Regions from separate parts of the Diplocloster hominis genome, predicted to be linked through region 2. Evidence: a T-box and tRNA genes for the amino acid it is inferred to sense, from the RefSeq annotation. Region 2 holds a T-box; the other holds one or more tRNA genes.
The links. The T-box of region 2 lies ahead of ABC831_RS19110 (valine--tRNA ligase). A T-box ahead of a tRNA ligase gene usually reads a tRNA of that ligase, here a tRNA-Val.
Positions count from the first base shown of each region.

Region 1: it encodes a tRNA-Val, which carries the amino acid that the T-box ahead of ABC831_RS19110 (valine--tRNA ligase) is inferred to sense. The anticodon was not compared.

Region 1 covers NZ_JAWDIY010000039.1:195-10,342, forward strand. Annotated here, with positions in the region: tRNA gene ABC831_RS22645 (tRNA-Asn) at 1-59, shown strand, start outside; gene ABC831_RS22650 (DUF3048 domain-containing protein) at 499-1,659, opposite strand; tRNA gene ABC831_RS22655 (tRNA-Glu) at 1,946-2,017, shown strand; tRNA gene ABC831_RS22660 (tRNA-Thr) at 2,030-2,102, shown strand; tRNA gene ABC831_RS22665 (tRNA-Ile) at 2,112-2,185, shown strand; tRNA gene ABC831_RS22670 (tRNA-Asp) at 2,205-2,278, shown strand; tRNA gene ABC831_RS22675 (tRNA-Val) at 2,302-2,374, shown strand; tRNA gene ABC831_RS22680 (tRNA-Leu) at 2,396-2,481, shown strand; gene ABC831_RS22685 (bifunctional diguanylate cyclase/phosphodiesterase) at 2,708-4,420, shown strand; gene ABC831_RS22690 (methyltransferase) at 4,455-5,963, shown strand; gene ABC831_RS22695 (PucR family transcriptional regulator) at 5,967-7,616, shown strand; gene ABC831_RS22700 (S-methyl thiohydantoin desulfurase family protein) at 7,764-8,864, shown strand; gene ABC831_RS22705 (hydantoinase/oxoprolinase N-terminal domain-containing protein) at 8,857-10,148, shown strand, end outside.
Region 2 covers NZ_JAWDIY010000024.1:35,837-45,984, forward strand. Annotated here, with positions in the region: gene ABC831_RS19095 (GNAT family N-acetyltransferase) at 1-24, shown strand, start outside; gene ABC831_RS19100 (pentapeptide repeat-containing protein) at 98-955, shown strand; gene ABC831_RS19105 (LTA synthase family protein) at 909-2,891, opposite strand; gene ABC831_RS19110 (valine--tRNA ligase) at 2,908-5,553, opposite strand; T-box leader at 5,771-6,003, opposite strand; gene ABC831_RS19115 (endonuclease III domain-containing protein) at 6,156-6,797, opposite strand; gene ABC831_RS19120 (AAA family ATPase) at 7,344-8,327, shown strand; gene ABC831_RS19125 (DUF58 domain-containing protein) at 8,324-9,415, shown strand; gene ABC831_RS19130 (transglutaminase-like domain-containing protein) at 9,424-10,148, shown strand, end outside.

The DNA of each region.
Region 1 (10,148 bases), on a different contig from region 2:
AATGGTAGAGCATTCGGCTGTTAACCGAAGGGTTGTTGGTTCGAGCCCAACTCGGGGAGTTTATGAAAACCGTAAATATTATTATTTACGGTTTTTTCTGTACATTGTAGAAATATGCAATGGAACCTTCACCAATTTTGACATTAATTTAGACAGAGGAAGGCAAGAAGGCACCCAAAGTGCGAATAACGGCTTACTAAGGGCGATGTGTTATTACAGGGCGTAACGCTTATTAGCTGCCGAATACGCGTCTGGTACTGCCTCTTGGTTGTTCTTTGGGAAGTAACATGCAGTACGGCTGTATGGGACATTTACAGGCTCAGGGAATCACTTATATGGAAAGAATCTGGCAAAGAAAGTCCTACATAGGAAACAAAAAAGGAAGGCTAACTCATTCATGAGCAGCCTTCCTTTCACATATAACGGATCTTATAATCTGCAAACGTATAATCTGAATAATAAATTAGGAATTCGTCTTTTACGATTTAGCCGTTCATCTTATTCGTAAATGATCTGTCTGCCATTCTGCGCTATACCGATAAACGTCTTACCTGTGTTCAGGACAATTTCATTTCCATTATCATCGTAATATTTGGTAGGTTCATTATCGGATGATTTTTTCCAGGTGATGTGAATGCCTTTTCCTTTTGTAAAGTAATATCCATCGCTGGTGGTGTCTTTTACATTGAATCTCAAATACTTATTATCCTGGCGGTAATCCCAATAAGTGCTCTGTACAATTACATTATCGAAGGAGAGCTGTTTGTCGGTGAGCTTATCGATCTGAGGCTGACCATACAGGGATTTGTAGTAAACACCCTCCTCTTCGTTGTATTCCAGTGATGTCTTGGTGGTAGTGAAAATCTTGGAAAAATCAATCTTCTTCGCATCAAAGACACCGGGCGCATCTTCCAGGGTATTGGGCTCGGAGACGGTGGCGAAGGTAAAGTGATCAGGATGATAATATTTTTCCCTGTGTTCAGTCTCATAACCCAGGGCGGATATGGCAGCTGTAAGTTTTTCACCGTTGGTGTAGCCGTTATGAATCGTGGGATTCTTTGGATCGGAACGGTAGAAGGCCTCGCTGCCCAGAGCCGGTGAGCTGTTACCGGGTACCCCGACAGAGGCTGCGCTTAAATTATCCACATCGGAACGGTCAACCATTTCTCTGAGATAAAACGGTCCGCCCCAGTGGATGTAGAAAGCATCCCATTCCTGAGACCAATAGACATAATAATCACGGCCGCTTCGTATATTTCCGATCTGTTTCAGATCCTGCCACTGTTCGATTACACCCATCTGACGGGACATTTCGCCCTCTTCCATACATTCATACAGGACTCCGGCGGAACCAATACCATACTGTGGCTGGGAACCTTTGTCTGTAGGAAACATAACGGCTATGGGCCGGGCAGAAGCAGTTTCCGGGGATATCCATTCGTTGGTCATGACACTGCGCACCATACCTTCTTCCGGAGGTTCGTCAGATTTGACCTGCTCAGTATCTTGCGTGTCGTTCTCTTCCGGTGCAGGAGCCGTGCTTTCCACAGGCGCCGGTGTTTCTTTGCTTTCAGCATCTTTTTCTTTGTCCTTACCGCATCCGGTCAGCGCCAGGGTGACAGTCAGGGACACCAGTAGAAGAATACTATATTTCTTCATCTTTTTACCCTCTCTTTTTAAAATTTCAGTTTTCTATTTGTCCGGCCGAAAAAGATATCGTTCGGAAAATGAACAGAAAACATATATATCTTTTATCTTAACACACTGGTACTGGTGAATACAATGACAAATTGTGATGAAAAAATTTAAAAACCCCCTTGCCAAATTAAAAAAGATATGCTATTATAGTCAAGCGTCAGGTTAGCAGCCAGACAGAAAACTGATAAAAAGACAATGCGAATCTCTCCTTGAGTCTGGTACAGGTACCAACTCAGGAATTAGATCTGGCTCCATGGTCAAGCGGTTAAGACACCGCCCTTTCACGGCGGTAACAGGGGTTCAAATCCCCTTGGAGTCATTTTGAGGTTACGCCGATGTGGCTCAATTGGCAGAGCAGCTGATTTGTAATCAGCAGGTTATCGGTTCGAGTCCGATCATCGGCTTTTGCTTGCGGACCTTTAGCTCAGTTGGTTAGAGCAACCGGCTCATAACCGGTCGGTCCTGGGTTCGAGTCCCCGAAGGTCCATTTTTAACAAAAAGATTTTGGCCCAATGGCTCAGTTGGTTAGAGCGCCGCCCTGTCACGGCGGAGGTCGCGGGTTCGAGTCCCGCTTGGGTCGTTTCTATTCGAATATTCGTGTGTGGGATCTTAGCTCAGCTGGGAGAGCATCTGCCTTACAAGCAGAGGGTCACAGGTTCGAGCCCTGTAGGTCCCATTCGGGGTTTATACTCTGAATGCCGGCGTGGCGGAACTGGCAGACGCACAGGACTTAAAATCCTGCGGGACTAATCTCCCGTACCGGTTCGATTCCGGTCGCCGGCAGTAACGAAAAGCTTCAAGTGTTGATACTACAGCATTTGGAGCTTTTCCTTTTTATTCAGCAGGGATATCCCGTTTAATGGACAGAGCGGTTACGGGAGCGCGTTACCAGAGGACTGCATCGAATTGATATTATGTTACATATTTGCTATAATTATATCAGTTTGTAATTACACAGGATAATACTGTATTTCCCGAACACAGGGAGCTGTGAAATCGGAGGACATTTATGAAAAATCCAGATAATATTATGGAAGGATTTCAACTGGACTCGAAACTGTTTTATGAGGCAATCATCAACAGCACCGACGACTACATTTATATTATTAATATGAAGACGGATGTGGCGCTGGTCACCCCAAACATGCAGCGGGACTTCGAACTGCCGGGGAGGGTAGTGAACGGTTTGGTAGACGTGTGGGCAAAGCTGATTCATGAGAGGGATAAAGAGCGCTATTTTAATTCCATTGACCTTATGCTGCGAGGAGAGACCAACGAGCACAATGTAGAATACCAGGTGAAGAACCGGAAGGGTGAGTACATATGGATTCTGTGCCGGGGAATCCTGCAGCGGGATGAGAATGGGGAACCTTTGATGTTCGCAGGCGTGGTCAGTGAGCTGGGAAAGCAGGGCAAGATTGATTATATCAGCGGGCTGTTCACACACAGGGAATGTGAGAAGAAGATCGGCGGATTATTTGAAAAAGGTCTGGCGGATTCCTGCGGTATTATGCTGTTGGGACTGGACGATTTCATACGGATCAACGATCTGAACAGCCATGCCTTCGGGGACGCGGTTCTGCGGCAGTTTGCCCAGGGGGTTCAGCAGCTTCTGCCGACGGAGGCCAGCATATACCGGTTTGACGGGGATGAATTCGCGATTGTATATCCAGACGCCGCCTCAGAAAAACTGGAATCCCTCTATGACAAAATATATGCGTACTGCAATCATCCGCAGCGGTTGGATGAAGTTACGTATTTTTGTACAGTGTCGGCAGGTGCCGCATTATTGGGGAGGGACAGCGATAATTACCCGGGGATTATCCGATGTGCATCCAGTGCATTGGAAGCTTCCAAAAAACGGGGAAAGAATGTTCTGACACTGTATTCGCCGGAATTGATGCAGGGGAAGATCCGGGCACTGGAAATGACCAATCAGCTGCAGCTCAGTGTGATGGAAGGAATGAAAAACTTCCGTTTGGTTTACCAGCCCTTTGTGTATAGCGACAGTCTGAAGATCGCGGGAGCGGAAGCCTTATTGCGCTGGTCCTGTGAACCTTTTGGCGAGGTGTCTCCTATGGAATTCATTCCGCTACTGGAATCCAGCGGCTTGATATTGCCTGTGGGTAAGTGGGTATTGGATCAGGCTGCCATGACCTGCAGGGCGTGGAGTGAGGTACAGGATGATTTTGTTATGAATATCAATGTTTCCTATTTACAGATGCTGGATGAGGAGTTTATTCCCACGGTGGAACAGACCCTGTGCAAGTATGAGGTTGATCCGAAACATATTGTGTTAGAGCTGACGGAAAGCTATTTCGTCACTAATATGGGGGCGCTAAGAGAGACGTTCCGCAGACTCAGGGATTCCAATATAAAAATCGCCATGGATGATTTTGGCACCGGCTATTCCTCGCTGGGAATGCTGGCACAGTCACCGGCGGATATTGTGAAAATAGACCGGTTGTTTATTACGGATATTGCAGAGATGAAGAATGCGTTTAACCGCAATTTTATCGGTTCCGTGATCAAACTCTGCCACAGTGTGGGAATCGCTGTGTGTGTAGAAGGCGTGGAGCGGACCGAGGAACTGGATGCGGTCTGTAATATGGAGGCGGACTGCATCCAGGGATTTTACATTTCCAGACCGATATCGGAAGAGACATTTCGGGATAAATATCTGACGGAACATGGAACAGTCTGTACACAGACACCCGTGTGATCCCAGATAAGCAAGGGTAAAAGGAAAAACATTCATGGTGATGGAACTTTGGAAGGCGATAACAGAAAATGCGGATGTCCGGCAGAATCTCAGCAAACTCCGTATGGAAATAAAGCAGCAACAGGGAAAAGAAGAGCTGCGGCAGGGTATCAAAGGGAACGAAGAAAGACTGGCGGAGCTTCTCCGGCATGAGGATGCCAAAACGAGAAAAAATGCGGCATTGCTGATGGGGGAACTGGGGGATGATCTTTACCTGGACGCGCTGTATGAGGCTTATGAGGCTGAGCCGCAGCGTTTTGTGAAAAGTTCCTATCTGACTGCGATGAAAAATATGGATTGTAAAAGGTACAGGGATCAGCTGAATAAGCGCCTGGATCTTTTACTTACAGAGGAAATGAACCCGGAAAATCAAAAACATCTGACGGAGGAAATCCGCTGTCTGTCGGATCTGCTGGTTGGCCTCCAAGGCGTAATACAGCATTCGTTCAGGGGAATGGAAGAAACCTACGATATTATTCTGCTGACGAACCGGGATCATCAGGACGTAACACTGCAGGCACTGGAGAAATACGAGCCCCGGGCGCAGGCCAAGATATTTGGGGCCGGAATTACAGCGCGGGTTAAGAATCTGAACTGGGTTAATAAAATCCGTACCTACCAGGAGCTGCTGTTTGTGGTGAATGGATTGCGCACCTGCCCGGCTGGTGCGGAGGATGCGGCCCAAGCGGTTGTACAATCAGGGGTTTTTGATTTCCTTTACAAGGCTCATCGAGGACAGCCTCCTTATTATTTCCGGATCGAAGTAAAGAGTAAGAGGGAGCCAGGGGCCAGAGGGGTGTTTGCCAAACGTCTGGCCGCACGGATAGAACAGTTGTCTGAGCGCAGGCTGATCAATTCCGTATCCAGTTATGAATTTGAGATCAGATTGATCGAGAACCGGGCGGGAGCTTTTAACGTGCTGGTGAAATTATTTACCATCCGGGATGAACGCTTCTCTTACCGGAAGGAAGTCACAGCGGCCAGCATAAAGCCGGTGAACGCCGCGCTTACCGCGTCGCTTGCCATGGATTATCTGAAGGAAGACGCAGCTGTGCTGGATCCCTTCTGCGGCGTGGGAACCATGCTGATCGAGCGGTACAAGGCTCTTAAGGCCAACACTTCTTATGGGATCGACTACCTGGCGGAAGCGGTCCAAAAAGCCCGTCTGAACACAGAGGCAGCCGGACAGATCATTCATTATGTTCACAGAGATTTTTTTGATTTTCAGCATGAGTATCTTTTTGATGAGATCTTTACCGATATGCCGTTTCGCTCCGGTCAGAAGCCGGAGGAAGAGATCCATGAGCTGTACCGGAAGTTTTTCCCGGCTGCGGGGAAGGTTCTGAAAGAAGACGGGACCATGGTGCTATACACCCATAACCGGGATGACGTCAGAAAATATTCCGCGGCAGGTGGTTTTCGGCTGAAGGAAGAATTCGTCATATCAAAAAAAGAGGGAACCTACGTGATGATCCTTCGGAAGGGACAGTTAAAGGGGAGATGATATATGAGCATTACGATCAGAGATCTGCTCCATCTGCCGTCCTTAAGTTCGGCCAGGGTTGTGGCCGGCCACAGCGGTCTTGATAAAATCGTAGCGACCATATCCGTGCTGGAATATGCAGAGCCTACGGCCTTTCAGGACGAGTTGTTTCAGAATAATGAATTTTATGGCAGTGAGATCGTCATCACAGGCCTGATCACGATAAAGGATGATGTGGGCGCCCAGTGCCGGTGTATCCGGCGGCTGCACGAGGCAGGAGAAGTCGGCTTGATCCTGTATTACGTGGGGATCTTTCTGCCGCGCATAAGTCCGGAGCTCATAAGCCTGGCGGATGAACTGGGCTTTACGCTGATCTGTATGCCGGAGAACCGTATGGATCTGCGCTACAGCGAGGTGATCTATGAAGTGACGGAGGCGATCGTGAAGGACCGGATGGGGGATGCCTATCTGGTGGGAGAGATGCTGGAGAGGATCGCATTTTTGCCGGACATACAGAGAAATATGGATTCGGTGCTGCGGATGTTAAGTGACCGGCTGACCAGCTCCCTGTTTTTGACTGACGCACAGTTCCATGCGGTTAATATAGAGACGTGGCCGAGAAATGGAAACATTGGGTTTGAGGAGATCGCGGAGTATTTTGAACGGCAGACGGAACGGCTGCCGGCGGGGCCGCAGATGATCACGGTCCATCGGCGGGATTTTTGTATTTTCCACAGCTGTTTAAAAGACATGAACCAGTCAAAACTTCATCTCATCCTGCTGAAAGAGAAGGCAGCGCTGCCCGAGGCGCTGTGCAGGCAGGCGCTGGAGGTGGTTCGGCTGTTTATCAGCATCTGGAGCCAGGGACACGGGAATGTGGGGCGGGAAGAGCTGGTGCGGGCGATTCTGAAAGATGAGCCGGTTAAAATGAGACGGCTGGCAGAGATTCTGCACGTGGATGTGGAAGCGATTCATCACATGATTTTGATCCGGCTTCCGGAAGGGGAAGACGGTGAGTCGCAAAAATCGGTACGGTATCTTCTGGAGCAATGTGCCCGTTTTCTGAAGGAATCCTATGAAACCAGTCTGTCGGCAGTATATGAACATAATCTGGTCTTGTTTACAGGAAATGAAAGGATCAGAGGCGGATGGATGAACATTCTACGCCTGCTGTTAGAAGAGCTGAAGGAGCAGGTCCCGCAGGCCGCCCTGGCGGCAATCCGGGGGCTGGAAAATACGGCGGAAGTCCGGAAAGCCTTTTTAGACTGCATAGAATATATGGATACAGCCAGAATGATATTTCCAGGCAGAGAGATCATCACGCTGCAGGAAATCCGGTTTGCGCGCAGGTGCCGGGAGATACTGGACACAGGGGAAGCCGCGGTGGAACAACAGCTGGCGATCTTCCGGGGCTTGGACAGACAAAAGGACAAAGAGCTGTACCAGACATTGGAAGTTTATCTGCTGGATGCGGATCAGAGCGTGACGGTCACAGCCGAGCTGCTCTATGTCCACAAGAACACCATCAAATACCGGATCGGCAGACTCAGCGAGATCCTGCAGTGCCGGGTCAGCGAATTGCCGGGAGCCTTTGACCTGTACCAGGCGGCTGCGGTAAAAAGGCTGTTGGAGGGGAACGTATCTTTGTCCGAAAGGACAAAAACCGAACGGTAAATTTTTGCCGGGAGCCTAATTACAAATCCGATTCAATAAATTTATAATAGAACGTATAAGCCGGCGGCGGTTTGCCGCCGGTATTCTATTTCACAGGACGAAGCACCTGCCTGTGAAAATCTAAAGAGTGCCAAAGGAGGGTATCAATTGAGAAAAATAGGATTACAAGAAATAGAGGATATCGCTCTGGGAGCCGCGCTGTTAGGCGCCGGCGGAGGAGGAGATCCCTATATCGGAAAATTGGTGGCCATGGGGGCTGTGAAGGAATGCGGTCCGGTGGATCTGCTGGACCCGGAGGAAGTACCGGACGACGCGCTGATCGTCCCGATCGCCATGATGGGAGCGCCGACGATTCTGGGAGAGAAGGGAATAGGCGGGGAGGAATACAAAACCCTGACCGATATGGTATCCCAGTTTTTTGGACGGGAAATCTATGCGTTTATGCCCATCGAGGCAGGCGGAGTAAACAGTATGCTGCCAATCGCCGCGGCCGCCAGGATGGGGCTGCCGATGGTGGACGCAGACGGAATGGGCCGGGCTTTCCCGGAACTGCAGATGGTGACGTTCACGATCGGCGGGATGAAGGCGACGCCAATGGCGCTGACCGATGAAAAAGGCAACTGCGCCATCTTCCGGACCATAACCAACCAGTGGACGGAGGAGCTGGCCAGGGCGGTGACCATGAGCTGCGGCGGTTCCGTCTCAGTGGCGCTGTACTGCATGGATGGGAAGAATCTGAAAGCCTACGCGGTAAAAAATATAGTAACCAGAAGCCAGAAATTAGGAGAAGCCATACGGAAAGTAAAAGAGATCCCCACTGGCACTCCGGAGGAGAATTTCCTGGCGTACTCCGAAGGATTCCGTCTCTTCCGGGGAAAGATCAGTGATGTGCTCCGGGAGACCAGGGAAGGCTTTAACTTCGGAAAGGTCATTCTGGACGGGATCGGCGAATACAAAGGCCGCCGGGCGGCGGTGGAGTTCCAGAACGAAAACCTGACGGCGGAAGTGGACGGTGAAATCCTGGCAACGGTGCCGGATCTGATCTGTCTGGTGGATGCGGAGACTTTTTATCCGGTAACGACAGATGCGTTAAAATACGGAAAACGGGTTCTGCTGATCGGGCTGAAGTGTTTTGAAATGTGGCGTTCCGAGGAAGGACTTAAGCTGGTGGGGCCGCGGTATTTCGGCTGTGACACGGATTACATACCGGTAGAAGAGAGGGTGAAAGGGGGACGCACAGATGTATAGGCTGGGTATTGACGTAGGAGGAACGAATACGGATGCTGTCCTGATCGATGAGCAGCTCCAGGTGACGGCGGAGGTAAAATATCCGACCTCAGCGGATATTTACGATGGAATCGTGGGCGCGCTGCGGGAGGTCCTGCGGGTATCCGGCGTGGACAAATCGGAGATATCGATGGCAATGCTGGGAACCACACAGTGCACCAATGCGATCGTTGAGCGCAAGCATCTGGCTCCCATCGGAATCCTGCGGATCGGGGCGCCGGCTACCAGAGGAATCCGTCCAATGGTGGACTGGGCGGAAGATATCTGCCGGATCGCAGCAGGCTCTGCCATCGTAGGCGGAGGTTTTGAATATGACGGCAAAGAGCTGGCCCCTTTTGACCGGGAGGCAGCCCGCGCTTTCTTTGAGGAAATGAAGGGACAGGTGGAAGCCATCGCCATCTCCTGTGTATTTTCCACGGTCCGGGACGACCATGAGAAAGAAGCGGCGAAGCTTTGCAGAGAGATCATGGGAGAAAATATCCCCATCTCCATATCCAGTGAGATCGGTTCAATGGGCTTAATCGAGCGGGAGAACGCGACCATATTAAACGCCGCCCTGTGCCAGGTAGCCAAGCGGTTCACAGAAGGATTCGCCAGAAGCCTTCAGGAAGAGGGGGTAAATAACGCCAGAATCTATCTGTCCCAGAACGACGGAACCCTGATGACCATGGAATACGCCCGCAGATACCCGATCCTGACCATCGCCTGCGGGCCGACGAATTCCATCTGCGGTGCCGGTTATCTGAGCAGCCGCAAAGACGCCGTAGTGATCGACGTAGGAGGCACCACAACGGACCTGGGTGTCATCCAGAACGGCTTCCCCAGGGAATCCGGGGTCGCCGTCACCATCGGCGGCGTACGCACCAACTTCCGCATGCCGGATGTGATCTCCATCGGCCTGGGCGGGGGTTCCATCGTCCGGCAGCTGCCGGACGGAAGTGTCACCGTAGGGCCGGACAGTGTCGGCTATGAGATCACGACAAAAGCATTAGTATTCGGCGGAGACACCATGACAGCCACCGATGCAGCGGTACGTCTGGGCATGGCAGATATCGGGGATAAGTCTCTGGCGGCTAACATGGAAGAAGAGACAGCCAAAAAAGCCATGGAAGCCATCCGGGCATTCATCGAAGACGGAATCGACGCCATGAAAACCTCGAATCAGGCGGTAGATGTCATCCTGACCGGCGGTGGTTCAATCATCGTCCCGGAAGATCTGAAAGGGGCCGCCGCAGTGACCAAGCC
Region 2 (10,148 bases):
AGTAAGGCAATAGAACTGATGTAACAGCCCTATCCGTTCCCATTGATCGGAAAGTTAAGCAGAACGGCTTATCAAAAGTTGCAGGAGCTAAAAATATATGATGATACATGAAAGAAATGATAAAATATGGGAACATATGAAGTCGGATTGTTCAAAATGTTCAGGATTGTGTTGTACCGCTCTGTATTTTTCAAAAATTGATGGCTTTCCAAAAGATAAAGATTCAGGGCAGCCTTGTACCAATTTGTTAAAAGACTACCGATGTAAAATACATTCGCAGCTTGAAAAGCAGAAAATGAAGGGTTGTATCGGTTATGACTGTTTCGGTGCCGGACAACAGGTAACACAAGTTATTTATCAAGGTAAGACTTGGAATGACATCCCAAACCAATCAACAGAAATTTTTGATGTTTTTATAATTGTATTTCAGCTTTATCAAATCAGATATTATTTGATAGAAGCAATGTCGCTTATTTCTGCAAAACCGTTAGTAAAATCCATTCAGTGTTTGATTGAGGAAAATATAAAAATGTGCCATTACCGCCCCAATAGTATCTTATCTGTAGATTTGGAGCAATACAGACTCAGGGCGAATCATTTTTTAAAACAAGTGTGTAAGCTGCTTTTGCAAAGTATTCATAGTGAAAAGAAAAAAGTCCCGGCTAATTTTCTTGGAGGCAATTTCAAGGGACAGGACATGAGCGGTGCAGACCTTAGCACAAAGCTTTTAATAGCAGCAAATTTTGAAAAGAGCCTTTTTAATGGAACAATTTTTTTAGGAGCTGACACAAGGGATGCTAACTTTAGTAATGCAGATTTAAGCGAAGCTGTATTTTTGACGCAAGGACAAGTGAATTCCGCAAAAGGAAATCGTAATACAAAATTACCCTATCATTTGGATTATCCATCTACCTGGAAGACCGATATGCCCACTCCCCGGAAGAATACAGTATAGTGTTCTTCGAACTGACCTGCTGCACCTGCACCAGATCACCAGACTTTGGCTTTGCATCCAACAGTCTCAATACCCCCGAGTTAATGAACAGTGTCTCCACCTGCTCTCCATTAATCACGATCCTGCTGTTCTCGGTAAAATTCTCACCCCGGACATAAACTTTCCCATTATGTCCCACAAACACCTGATCAATCATCACGGGCTTCACACCCATCTGCAGATCCGTGGGCTCATAAGGACTCTCCTGCCCGTACACATACTGCTTCCCATACAGCATATCATACTGCAGTTCCTGCAGGTCCACCAGGTAATGTTTGGTTTTTCTCCGGGTCTGATGATAGGTAAATATAGTCCCTTTTTGAATCCCGATCTGCTTTAACACCTCTGCCCCCGCCTGATAGGCCGTAAGCGTCTGGTCTTTTTTCTCAAGTCCTATATTATCCCAGATTACATATTCCGTTTCGAACAAGTACCTGCTTTTGACCTCATTTACCTTAAGACCCATGGTAGGCAGATGATCCCCATACAGAAACAGTACGGTGTCCTCTGCGTATGCTTCCAGCGCTTCCACCAGATGGCCGATAAAGGCATCCACCTCATAGATCTGATTCACATAGTATTCCCATGCGTTTCTCTGGCCTTCCGTGTCCGGTCCGCTGACTTTGATCTTCGGATTCTCAAGCAGCGGCTCCTCCGGATAGTCTCCGTGAGACTGGACGGTTATGGTAAATACATAATCCGGCTCCGGAGTTGACTTCAGCGCATCCAGAATACAATCCACCAGGATCTCGTCCTTGGGCCAGCCATTGGGCGTCAACTCTTTGATGTCCATCATTTCCCTGGAGGTAAATGTATCAAACCCCAGCTTGGAAAATACATCCCGCCTGTCATAGAAACTGGCCGTGTTGTTATGAATGGCATGCGTGCCGTAACCCAGCTCTTTCAGAACATAAGCCATGCTTTCACAGGTAGTTTCCTGCAGGATGGTCTTATAAGGATACTCTCCCGGTCCGAAATCTCTCAGATTCATACCGGTAATCGTCTCGAACTCCGTGTTCGCAGTCCCTGCCCCAACGGATGGCACCTTGTAGTAGCCGGAAGAATATTTCTGCATCAAATCGCGGAAATTCGGTATCGGATCTTCTGACATTTCCAGGAACTCCACTTCCTTCGGATCAAAAAAAGACTCCAGCTGTACAAATATAATATTCGGGAAATCCATATCACCCGGCATGGTTTCTTTTACATCACCCTCGCTGGCCAGAATTTTACGGATGGATTTGTCCGAATAATCGTGGGGCGCATCCATCCCGGTTCCAAACAGGGTGCTGGTAAAACAGTAAGGAAACCCATAATCCTCATAGGCGAACGCTATATTTCCAAAGTAGGACGACAGAATCCGGTTGTTCAGCGCCAAATGGGTAGCCAGTCCAAAAAGGACGCAGACCGAAGCCACCATCCCGACATTTCGCAAATAATGCATTTTCCCCTGAAACTTCGGCGCTTTCCGGTATAGGATCACCAGTCCCACCACTACAGCCGCCAAACCAACTGCCGCTCCGATTACTTTCAGCGGACTCATATAGGCTCCCAGAACCTCTGCCGCGTCGAAGATCAGCTTGAAATCGGGCCCCGTCAGCGGTGTCACCCGGTTAGCCAGGACGATACCGTTGACGATCCCCAGAATCAGCCAGAGCCCGGCAATCAAAGCCCGCACAAAAGTTCTCCTTCGGAACAGATATACGAACATCAGCGTCATAAAAACCATAAACGCATTATATAGAAATACCAGCGGACTCTTCGTCATGAACACCCAGGCAGCCGCCGCGGAATGCCTGGAAGCTGCCTCAATGATAAAATAGACCAGAAGTGATAAAATTGCCTGGAACAGTAACGACAGCCGGTTCATAACGGTTACGATCGATTCTTTTTTCATACTTTTGACTCCATCTTTATTTCCAGAACGCCAAACGCTCCACAACCTGCTCCATCATCTGCGCGTATTTATTGAGCTTTTCTTTTTCTTCGTTTATCTTATGCTCAGGCGCTTTGTTCAGGAAATTCGCGTTGCTCAACATCCCCTTCACTCTCGACAGCTCTTTTTCCAGCCGTTCTTTTTCTTTCGTAAGACGGGCCTTCTCCTTCTCCATATCCACCAGTTCTTCTAACGGCATGTAAATGGTCGCCTTCGGAGTCACTACGGATACCGCGTCTTCGCCGATTCCTCTTTTATCCGTCTGGACACGTATCTTGCTGGCGCCTACCAGAATCTTAAAGGAGCTCTTCACCGCTTCAAACATCTCGCAGGTGTTACGGTTATCGGAAACGATAAATACGCGTACCTTTTTCTTCATCGGAACATTCATATCTGCGCGCACATTCCGGATACCTCTGACCACGTCCTTCACCGCATCCATCATATCTTCGGCCACCGCATAGTTCCATCCTTCCTGATATACCGGCCAGTCGGAGATCATGATCGATTCCTGATCCGGATGCAGTGTACAGAAGATTTCCTCCGTAATGAACGGCATAAACGGATGCAGTAATTTTAATGCCTGCGTCAATACTGTCTTTAAGGTCCACAGCGCGTAATCCGCGGAGTCCTCGTCGTATTCCCTGCTGTACATCCGGTACTTGGCGATCTCGATATACCAGTCACAGAATTCATCCCAGATAAAATCATATACCTTCTGAACAGCGATTCCCAGTTCATACCGGTCCATGTTATCGGTGACTTCTTTTGCCAGAGTATTTACTTTCGATAAGATCCAGCGGTCCGCCAGTTTCAGATGGAAATCTTCCGGCGTCTCGATTACCCGGTCCTCCAGGTTCATCATGATAAATCTGGCTGCGTTCCACAATTTGTTGGCAAAATTCCTGCTGGATTCCACACGCTCCCAGTAAAATCTCATATCGTTACCCGGCGCATTTCCGGTCACAAGAGTAAGCCTTAAGGCGTCCGCTCCGAATTTGTCTATCACTTCCAGCGGGTCAATACCGTTTCCGAGGGACTTACTCATCTTACGGCCTTTCGAATCCCTCACCAACCCATGGATCAGCACCGTGTGGAACGGGGATTTCCCGGTATGTGCATAGCCTGAAAATACCATGCGGACTACCCAGAAGAAGATGATATCATATCCGGTCACCAGTACATCCGTCGGATAGAAGTAGTCCAAATCTTCTGTATTCTCCGGCCATCCCAGTGTGGAGAAGGGCCACAGCGCTGAACTGAACCAGGTGTCCAGAGTATCCGGATCCTGTGTGAAATGCGTACTGCCGCATTTCGGGCAGACCCCGGGCGCTTCTTTTGCCACTACCATCTCCCCGCACTGGCCGCAGTAATAGGCCGGTATCCGGTGTCCCCACCACAGCTGTCTGGAGATACACCAGTCACGGATATTTTCCAGCCAATGAAGGTAGATCTTGTCAAACCGGTCGGGTACAAACTGAAGCTCTCCCGTTTTCAACGCTTCGATGGCCGGCTTCGCCAGCTCCTCCATTTTTACGAACCACTGCTGTTTTACCATGGGTTCTACGGTGGTCCCGCAGCGGTCATGAGTTCCTACATTATGAACATGCTCTTCCACTTTCGCCAGAAGGCCCTGTTCCTCTAACTCCCTGACGATCAGCTTCCGGGCTTCATAGCGTTCCATCCCGGCATATCTGCCTCCATTTTCATTGATGGTGGCATCGTCGTTTAACACATTGATCACCGGCAGGTCATGGCGTTTTCCGACTTCAAAGTCATTCGGGTCGTGGGCCGGCGTAATCTTTACCACTCCGGTACCGAATTCCTTGTCCACGTAGCTGTCCGCCACGACAGGGATCTCTCTGTTCATCAGCGGCAGAATTACGGTCCTGCCGATCAGATGGCTGTAGCGTTCATCATCCGGATGAACCGCCAGGGCGGTGTCCCCCAGCATGGTTTCCGGCCTGGTTGTAGCTACCGTTACGAAGTCATCGCTTCCCACGATGGGATATTTGATGTGCCAGAAGTGACCGGTCTGTTCCTCATGTTCCACCTCCGCATCGGATATGGTCGTCTGGCAGACCGGGCACCAGTTGACGATCCGGTTCCCTTTATAGATAAATCCCTCGTCATAGAATTTCAGGAATACTTCTTCCACCGCTTTGGAACAGCCCTCGTCCATAGTAAAGCGCTCTCTGTCCCAGTCCGCAGAAGAACCCATCTTCTTTAACTGGCTGACGATCCGTCCGCCGTATTCCTCTTTCCACTGCCAGGCTCTTTCCAGAAATTTCTCCCGGCCCAGATCTTCCTTGTCAATTCCCTCTTTTTTCAGCTGCTCCGTGATCTTGACCTCGGTGGCGATACTGGCGTGATCGCAGCCGGGCTGCCACAGCGCATTATAACCCTGCATTCTCTTATAGCGGATCAGAATATCCTGCAGGGTATTATCCAACGCATGTCCCATATGCAGCTGGCCGGTAATGTTGGGCGGAGGCATCACGATGGTAAATGGCTTTTTGGTCCTGTCCACCTCTGCGTGAAAATACTTGCGGGTCTCCCATTTGTCGTATAATCTGGGCTCAATATCCCTCGGATCATAGGTCTTGCTTAATTCTTTACTCATTGGTTTCTCCCTTCTCTTATTACGTAACGTAACCGTTCATTTTTTTCGCTATGAGCACTTTCCAACGAAATATAATAGAGTTTCGCAAGCGAAACTCTCCGCCTACGGCGGGCCGCGTAAGCGGCATCTTCCTTTCCGCCGTAGTGCGATCCCCGCGGAGCGTTTTTATTTCATAGGAGCACTTTGGTAATGAAATAAAAAAACGCCCCTGCACAAAGCAAAGGGCGAATGTCTCGCGGTACCACCTTATCTTATATGCCGCGGCACGGCATATATCTCAGTCTGTCTGTTAACGCGGACAAGACGGGTAAGACTTACTGCATCAGCGCGGTTCAGCCTTCCGGTTCCAAAGCTACCTTCCGTATCCCGTTTCCCGGACAGCCTTCCAGCCTATGGACCGTCCTCTCTGACAGGCGTGTAATACGTACTCCTCTTTTTCACTACCGTTCATTCTATATGATATTGCGTCTCTGCCAGCTTCTGTCTGACTGCTGCCGTCAACAGAGTTTCAAATAAGATACGCCTATCATAATCGGATTTTATGTTTTTGTCAAGTTCCAGCACTTTTAACTTTTTTTCATTTCAATCGGACGTTACTTTAATTATACTCCGGCTTTGACACAGATATCCGCCAGACAGCATTTTTCACAATGGGGCTTTGTCCGGGCCGTGCAGATATCTCTTCCATGATAAACCAGCCTGTGGCAAAAATCACTGCCCTCTTCAGCGGGGATCAGTTTCCAAAGGGCCATCTCCACTTTCTTCGGTTCCTTTATCTGGTCCACGAGGCCCATCCGGTTGACCAGGCGGATACAATGCGTATCGGTCACAATCGCCGGCTTGCCAAACACATCCCCCATAATCAGGTTCGCACTTTTTCTCCCAACTCCCGGAAGCTTTAACAGCGCATCGAAATCATCGGGCACCTTACCGCCATACAGATCCCTCAGTTCCCTCATACAGGCGTTTATATCCCTGGCCTTACTATGGCCCAGGCCGCAGGGTTTCACGATTTTCTCGATCTGATCCACCCGGGCATTCGCCAAAGCTTCCACGTCAGGGAATTCTTTATACAGATCCTGAACCACCACGTTCACTCTAGCATCCGTACACTGTGCCGCCAAGCGGACACTTACCAGAAGCTTCCACGCTTGATCCGGAGCATACTCAAGCGTACATCCTGCATCCGGGTATTCCTTTTTTAAACGTTCTACGATTTCCAGTGCCAATTCTTCTTTTGTCATGTTAGAATCCTTATAGGCTCCTTTCCTCCCTCACCTATTCCGTATGCGTTACTGTATGGGGAGTTAGTTTATAATACGTGTATACCTTATCCTAGTTATTATAAATTGCTTTCTGATTGATTTCAATGGTTCTGCTGGAAAATAATCGGTAAAATAATCTGCATTTCTATCAGAAACATAAGCCAAATGAAACATAAGCCACAAATGAAGCATAAACCACAAATGAAACAGTTATCTCAAAATTGAAACAGCTAACTCAAAAATGATACAGCTACCTCAAAAATGATACAGATATCGCACAAATGAAAAGGAACAAATCGAAATGGACATGTCCCATTTCGTTCGATTGTTAAAACTTTATCAATATTCACAAAACATTAATAAAAACTTTCTTGACCTGAACCTGGCTCCAAAGTATATGATAACTGTAAACAAGCATGCTATAATCTTATTAACGAATGACTATTGATCTCCGGATCAATGCTGTAAGAATAGACAAAGGAAGCCGTAACACAACAGGCAACTAACCAGAAAGGATGAACCGATATGCCAGTTACCAGCAGTACCGCTGTTCAGATTATGGATGAAGTGAAAAAAGCCGTCATCGGCAAGGACGACTGTATCCGCAAAGTATTGTCCGCCATCCTGGCCGGAGGACACATATTAATAGAAGATATCCCGGGTGTCGGCAAGACCACCATGGCCGTAGCTTTTTCCAGAAGCATGGGTATGCTCCAGCACCGGGTTCAGTTTACGCCGGATGTCCTGCCAGCGGACATCACAGGTTTTACGATGTTTCAGAAGGAAACCGGCCTGTTCGAGTACCAGCCGGGAGCCATCATGTGTAATCTGTTTCTGGCCGATGAGATCAACCGGGCCTCTCCCAAAACCCAATCCGCATTGCTGGAGGTCATGGAGGAAGGCAGGGTCACGGTAGACCGGGTGACCCATCCGGTCCCTGATCCGTTTGTGGTCATTGCCACGGAGAATCCATTTGGCTCCGCGGGCACCCAGATGCTGCCGGAGTCCCAGCTGGACCGTTTCTTTATCTGTATCACCATGGGTTATCCTGACATCAAGGATGAAATTGAGATCGTCAAAGGAACCTTTGACAAAAAAGCTTATGAGAAAATACAACCGGTAATCAGCCCGGACATGCTGATCCAAATGCAGGGTGAAGTGCAGGCCGTATTTGTACATGACGTACTGTACAATTATATTGGAAGGCTGATCACCGCCACCAGAACCCATCCGCTGATTCAGACAGGCCTAAGCCCCAGAGGTACCATAGCGTTGGCTAAAATGGCAAAAGCCACCGCCTATCTGGACGGAAGGGATTTCTGCATACCTGCGGATGTGGCCTATGTATTTCCGGATGTGGCATGTCACCGTATCCATCTAAACGCCAAAGCACGCGCGGGTCACACACGGACAGAAGATGTTATTCAGGATATCCTAAAAAACACCCCCTCGCCGACTCCCAAAAAGACCGGGCGTAAAGAGACCGCTGAAAAAGAGGTATCTGCATGAGTATCCTGATCTATTTACTGCTGCTTGCAGGGACTTTTTATCTGCAGATCATGTTCCGGTGGCCCGGGGGTATCCCCCTTCTGGCCTGTGAACTGGTTCTGCCTGTTTTCTGCCTGCTGTTGTCCTGGTATCTGCACCGCTGTATCCGGGCCGAGTGCCGTACGCCTGTTGTCATGGCAGAACGCGGTGAGGAAATTCCAGTGGAACTGCGCATCCAAAACCGCTCTCTCCTTCCGGTGTCGTATATTCGGATCTGCCTGGAGTGCAGATACTGTAATTCCGATCAGGTGCAGCGTTTGAAAATAGAAGCCAGTATCGACGGAAGATCTGACAGAACGGTTACCTATAGAATCATCCCTTCTACCTGCGGTCGGCTGGATATCCGGATTCAATCCTTCCGGATCTATGATTACCTGAAGTTTCTCTTTTTCCGCATACGCGCAGAACAGCCAGCCCAGGTTTACATCCTTCCCGCCGCTTATCCCGTCCTTATTCATGCCGGAAATAAGATTCAGAATTTTCTGATGGACAGTGATGAATACGCCAGGGACCGGGCCGGGGATGATCCTTCTGAAATATTTGATATCAGGGAATACCGGCCGGGAGACCGGCCGGAACGAATACACTGGAAGTTAAGTGCCCGCGAGGACGAGCTGTATGTCAAAGAGTTCAGTCAGCCTGTGGGGGCCGCTGTCCTTTTGCTTCTGGAGGGAAAGGCCAGGCCGGCCACACCGGAACAGTGGAACGGTATGTTGGAAACGGCCGTTTCCTTTTCCACATCACTGCTCTCACTCTCCTGCAGCCACTATATCGCCTGGCCGGATCGGGTGGAGAGAGAAATCGTCAGATGTCTGGTAAAAGATGAGGAAACCTTTTACGAAATGATACGCAGGCTTCTGTCCTCTGATATTTCTTCCTTTGGCCAGAATGCCCTGTTCGAATATGAAGACGCCTATCCGAATATGAGGTTTGCCAGCATACTGGTTCTGAATACGGATTTGGAACTGATGACAAACGGCGATATAATTGCCGAATTTTCTCCGGCTGATCTAAAAACCCAGCTGGAATCGTTGGAGTTTTATCTTTAATAATGCCTATGAAAAAATATAGAATTAAAAACAAAAAAGCCTGGAACGGTCTCGTAATCCATACCTCTTATACCGGACTTGAAGAAAGTCCCCGCCGCCGTTCCTTTATAAATTATTTCTTTTTATCCGTCATCCTGTGTCTGGGTATTCTGGGGATGCTGTTTACAGCCGCCTCTTGTTTTTCCATCCCCATTTACGTACCGCTCACCGTATATGTGCTGGTCCTGGCATCGCTCTATGGCTGTCTGACCTTTTATTTTAATACGGCATGGCGTCTTTGGCTGCCTGCCGGCGTACTGCTCTATTTACTATTCTTCTGGCTGTTTGAAGAGTCCGTACGGGAAGGACTCTTCTGGATCGCAGGTTCCATACTGACCCAGATAAATGAATACTTTGGCAGTTCTTATACACTGCCTCCCCTATACAACGAGATCCAGTCTTTTTCCGGGACGGCAGGGTTGTTAGCCGTATGTCTCCCGCTATGTCCGCTGCTCTCCTGGTGCCTTATTCGGGCGAAGCGCAGTTATGCATATCTTCTGATTCTGGGCTTTGGTTTCCTCTGGCCGTTCTGTCTGGGGACATCCGCGGATACCGCATCCGGTATTCTGGTTTTCTTATCTGCCCTTCTCTCTGTCGCAGTCAGAAGCGGCGGCAGAAAACGGGACCGCGCAACGGAAACCCATATTCAAAAGAAAACCGGCCCGGTTGCCCTGCTTATGATCGCCTTAAGTCT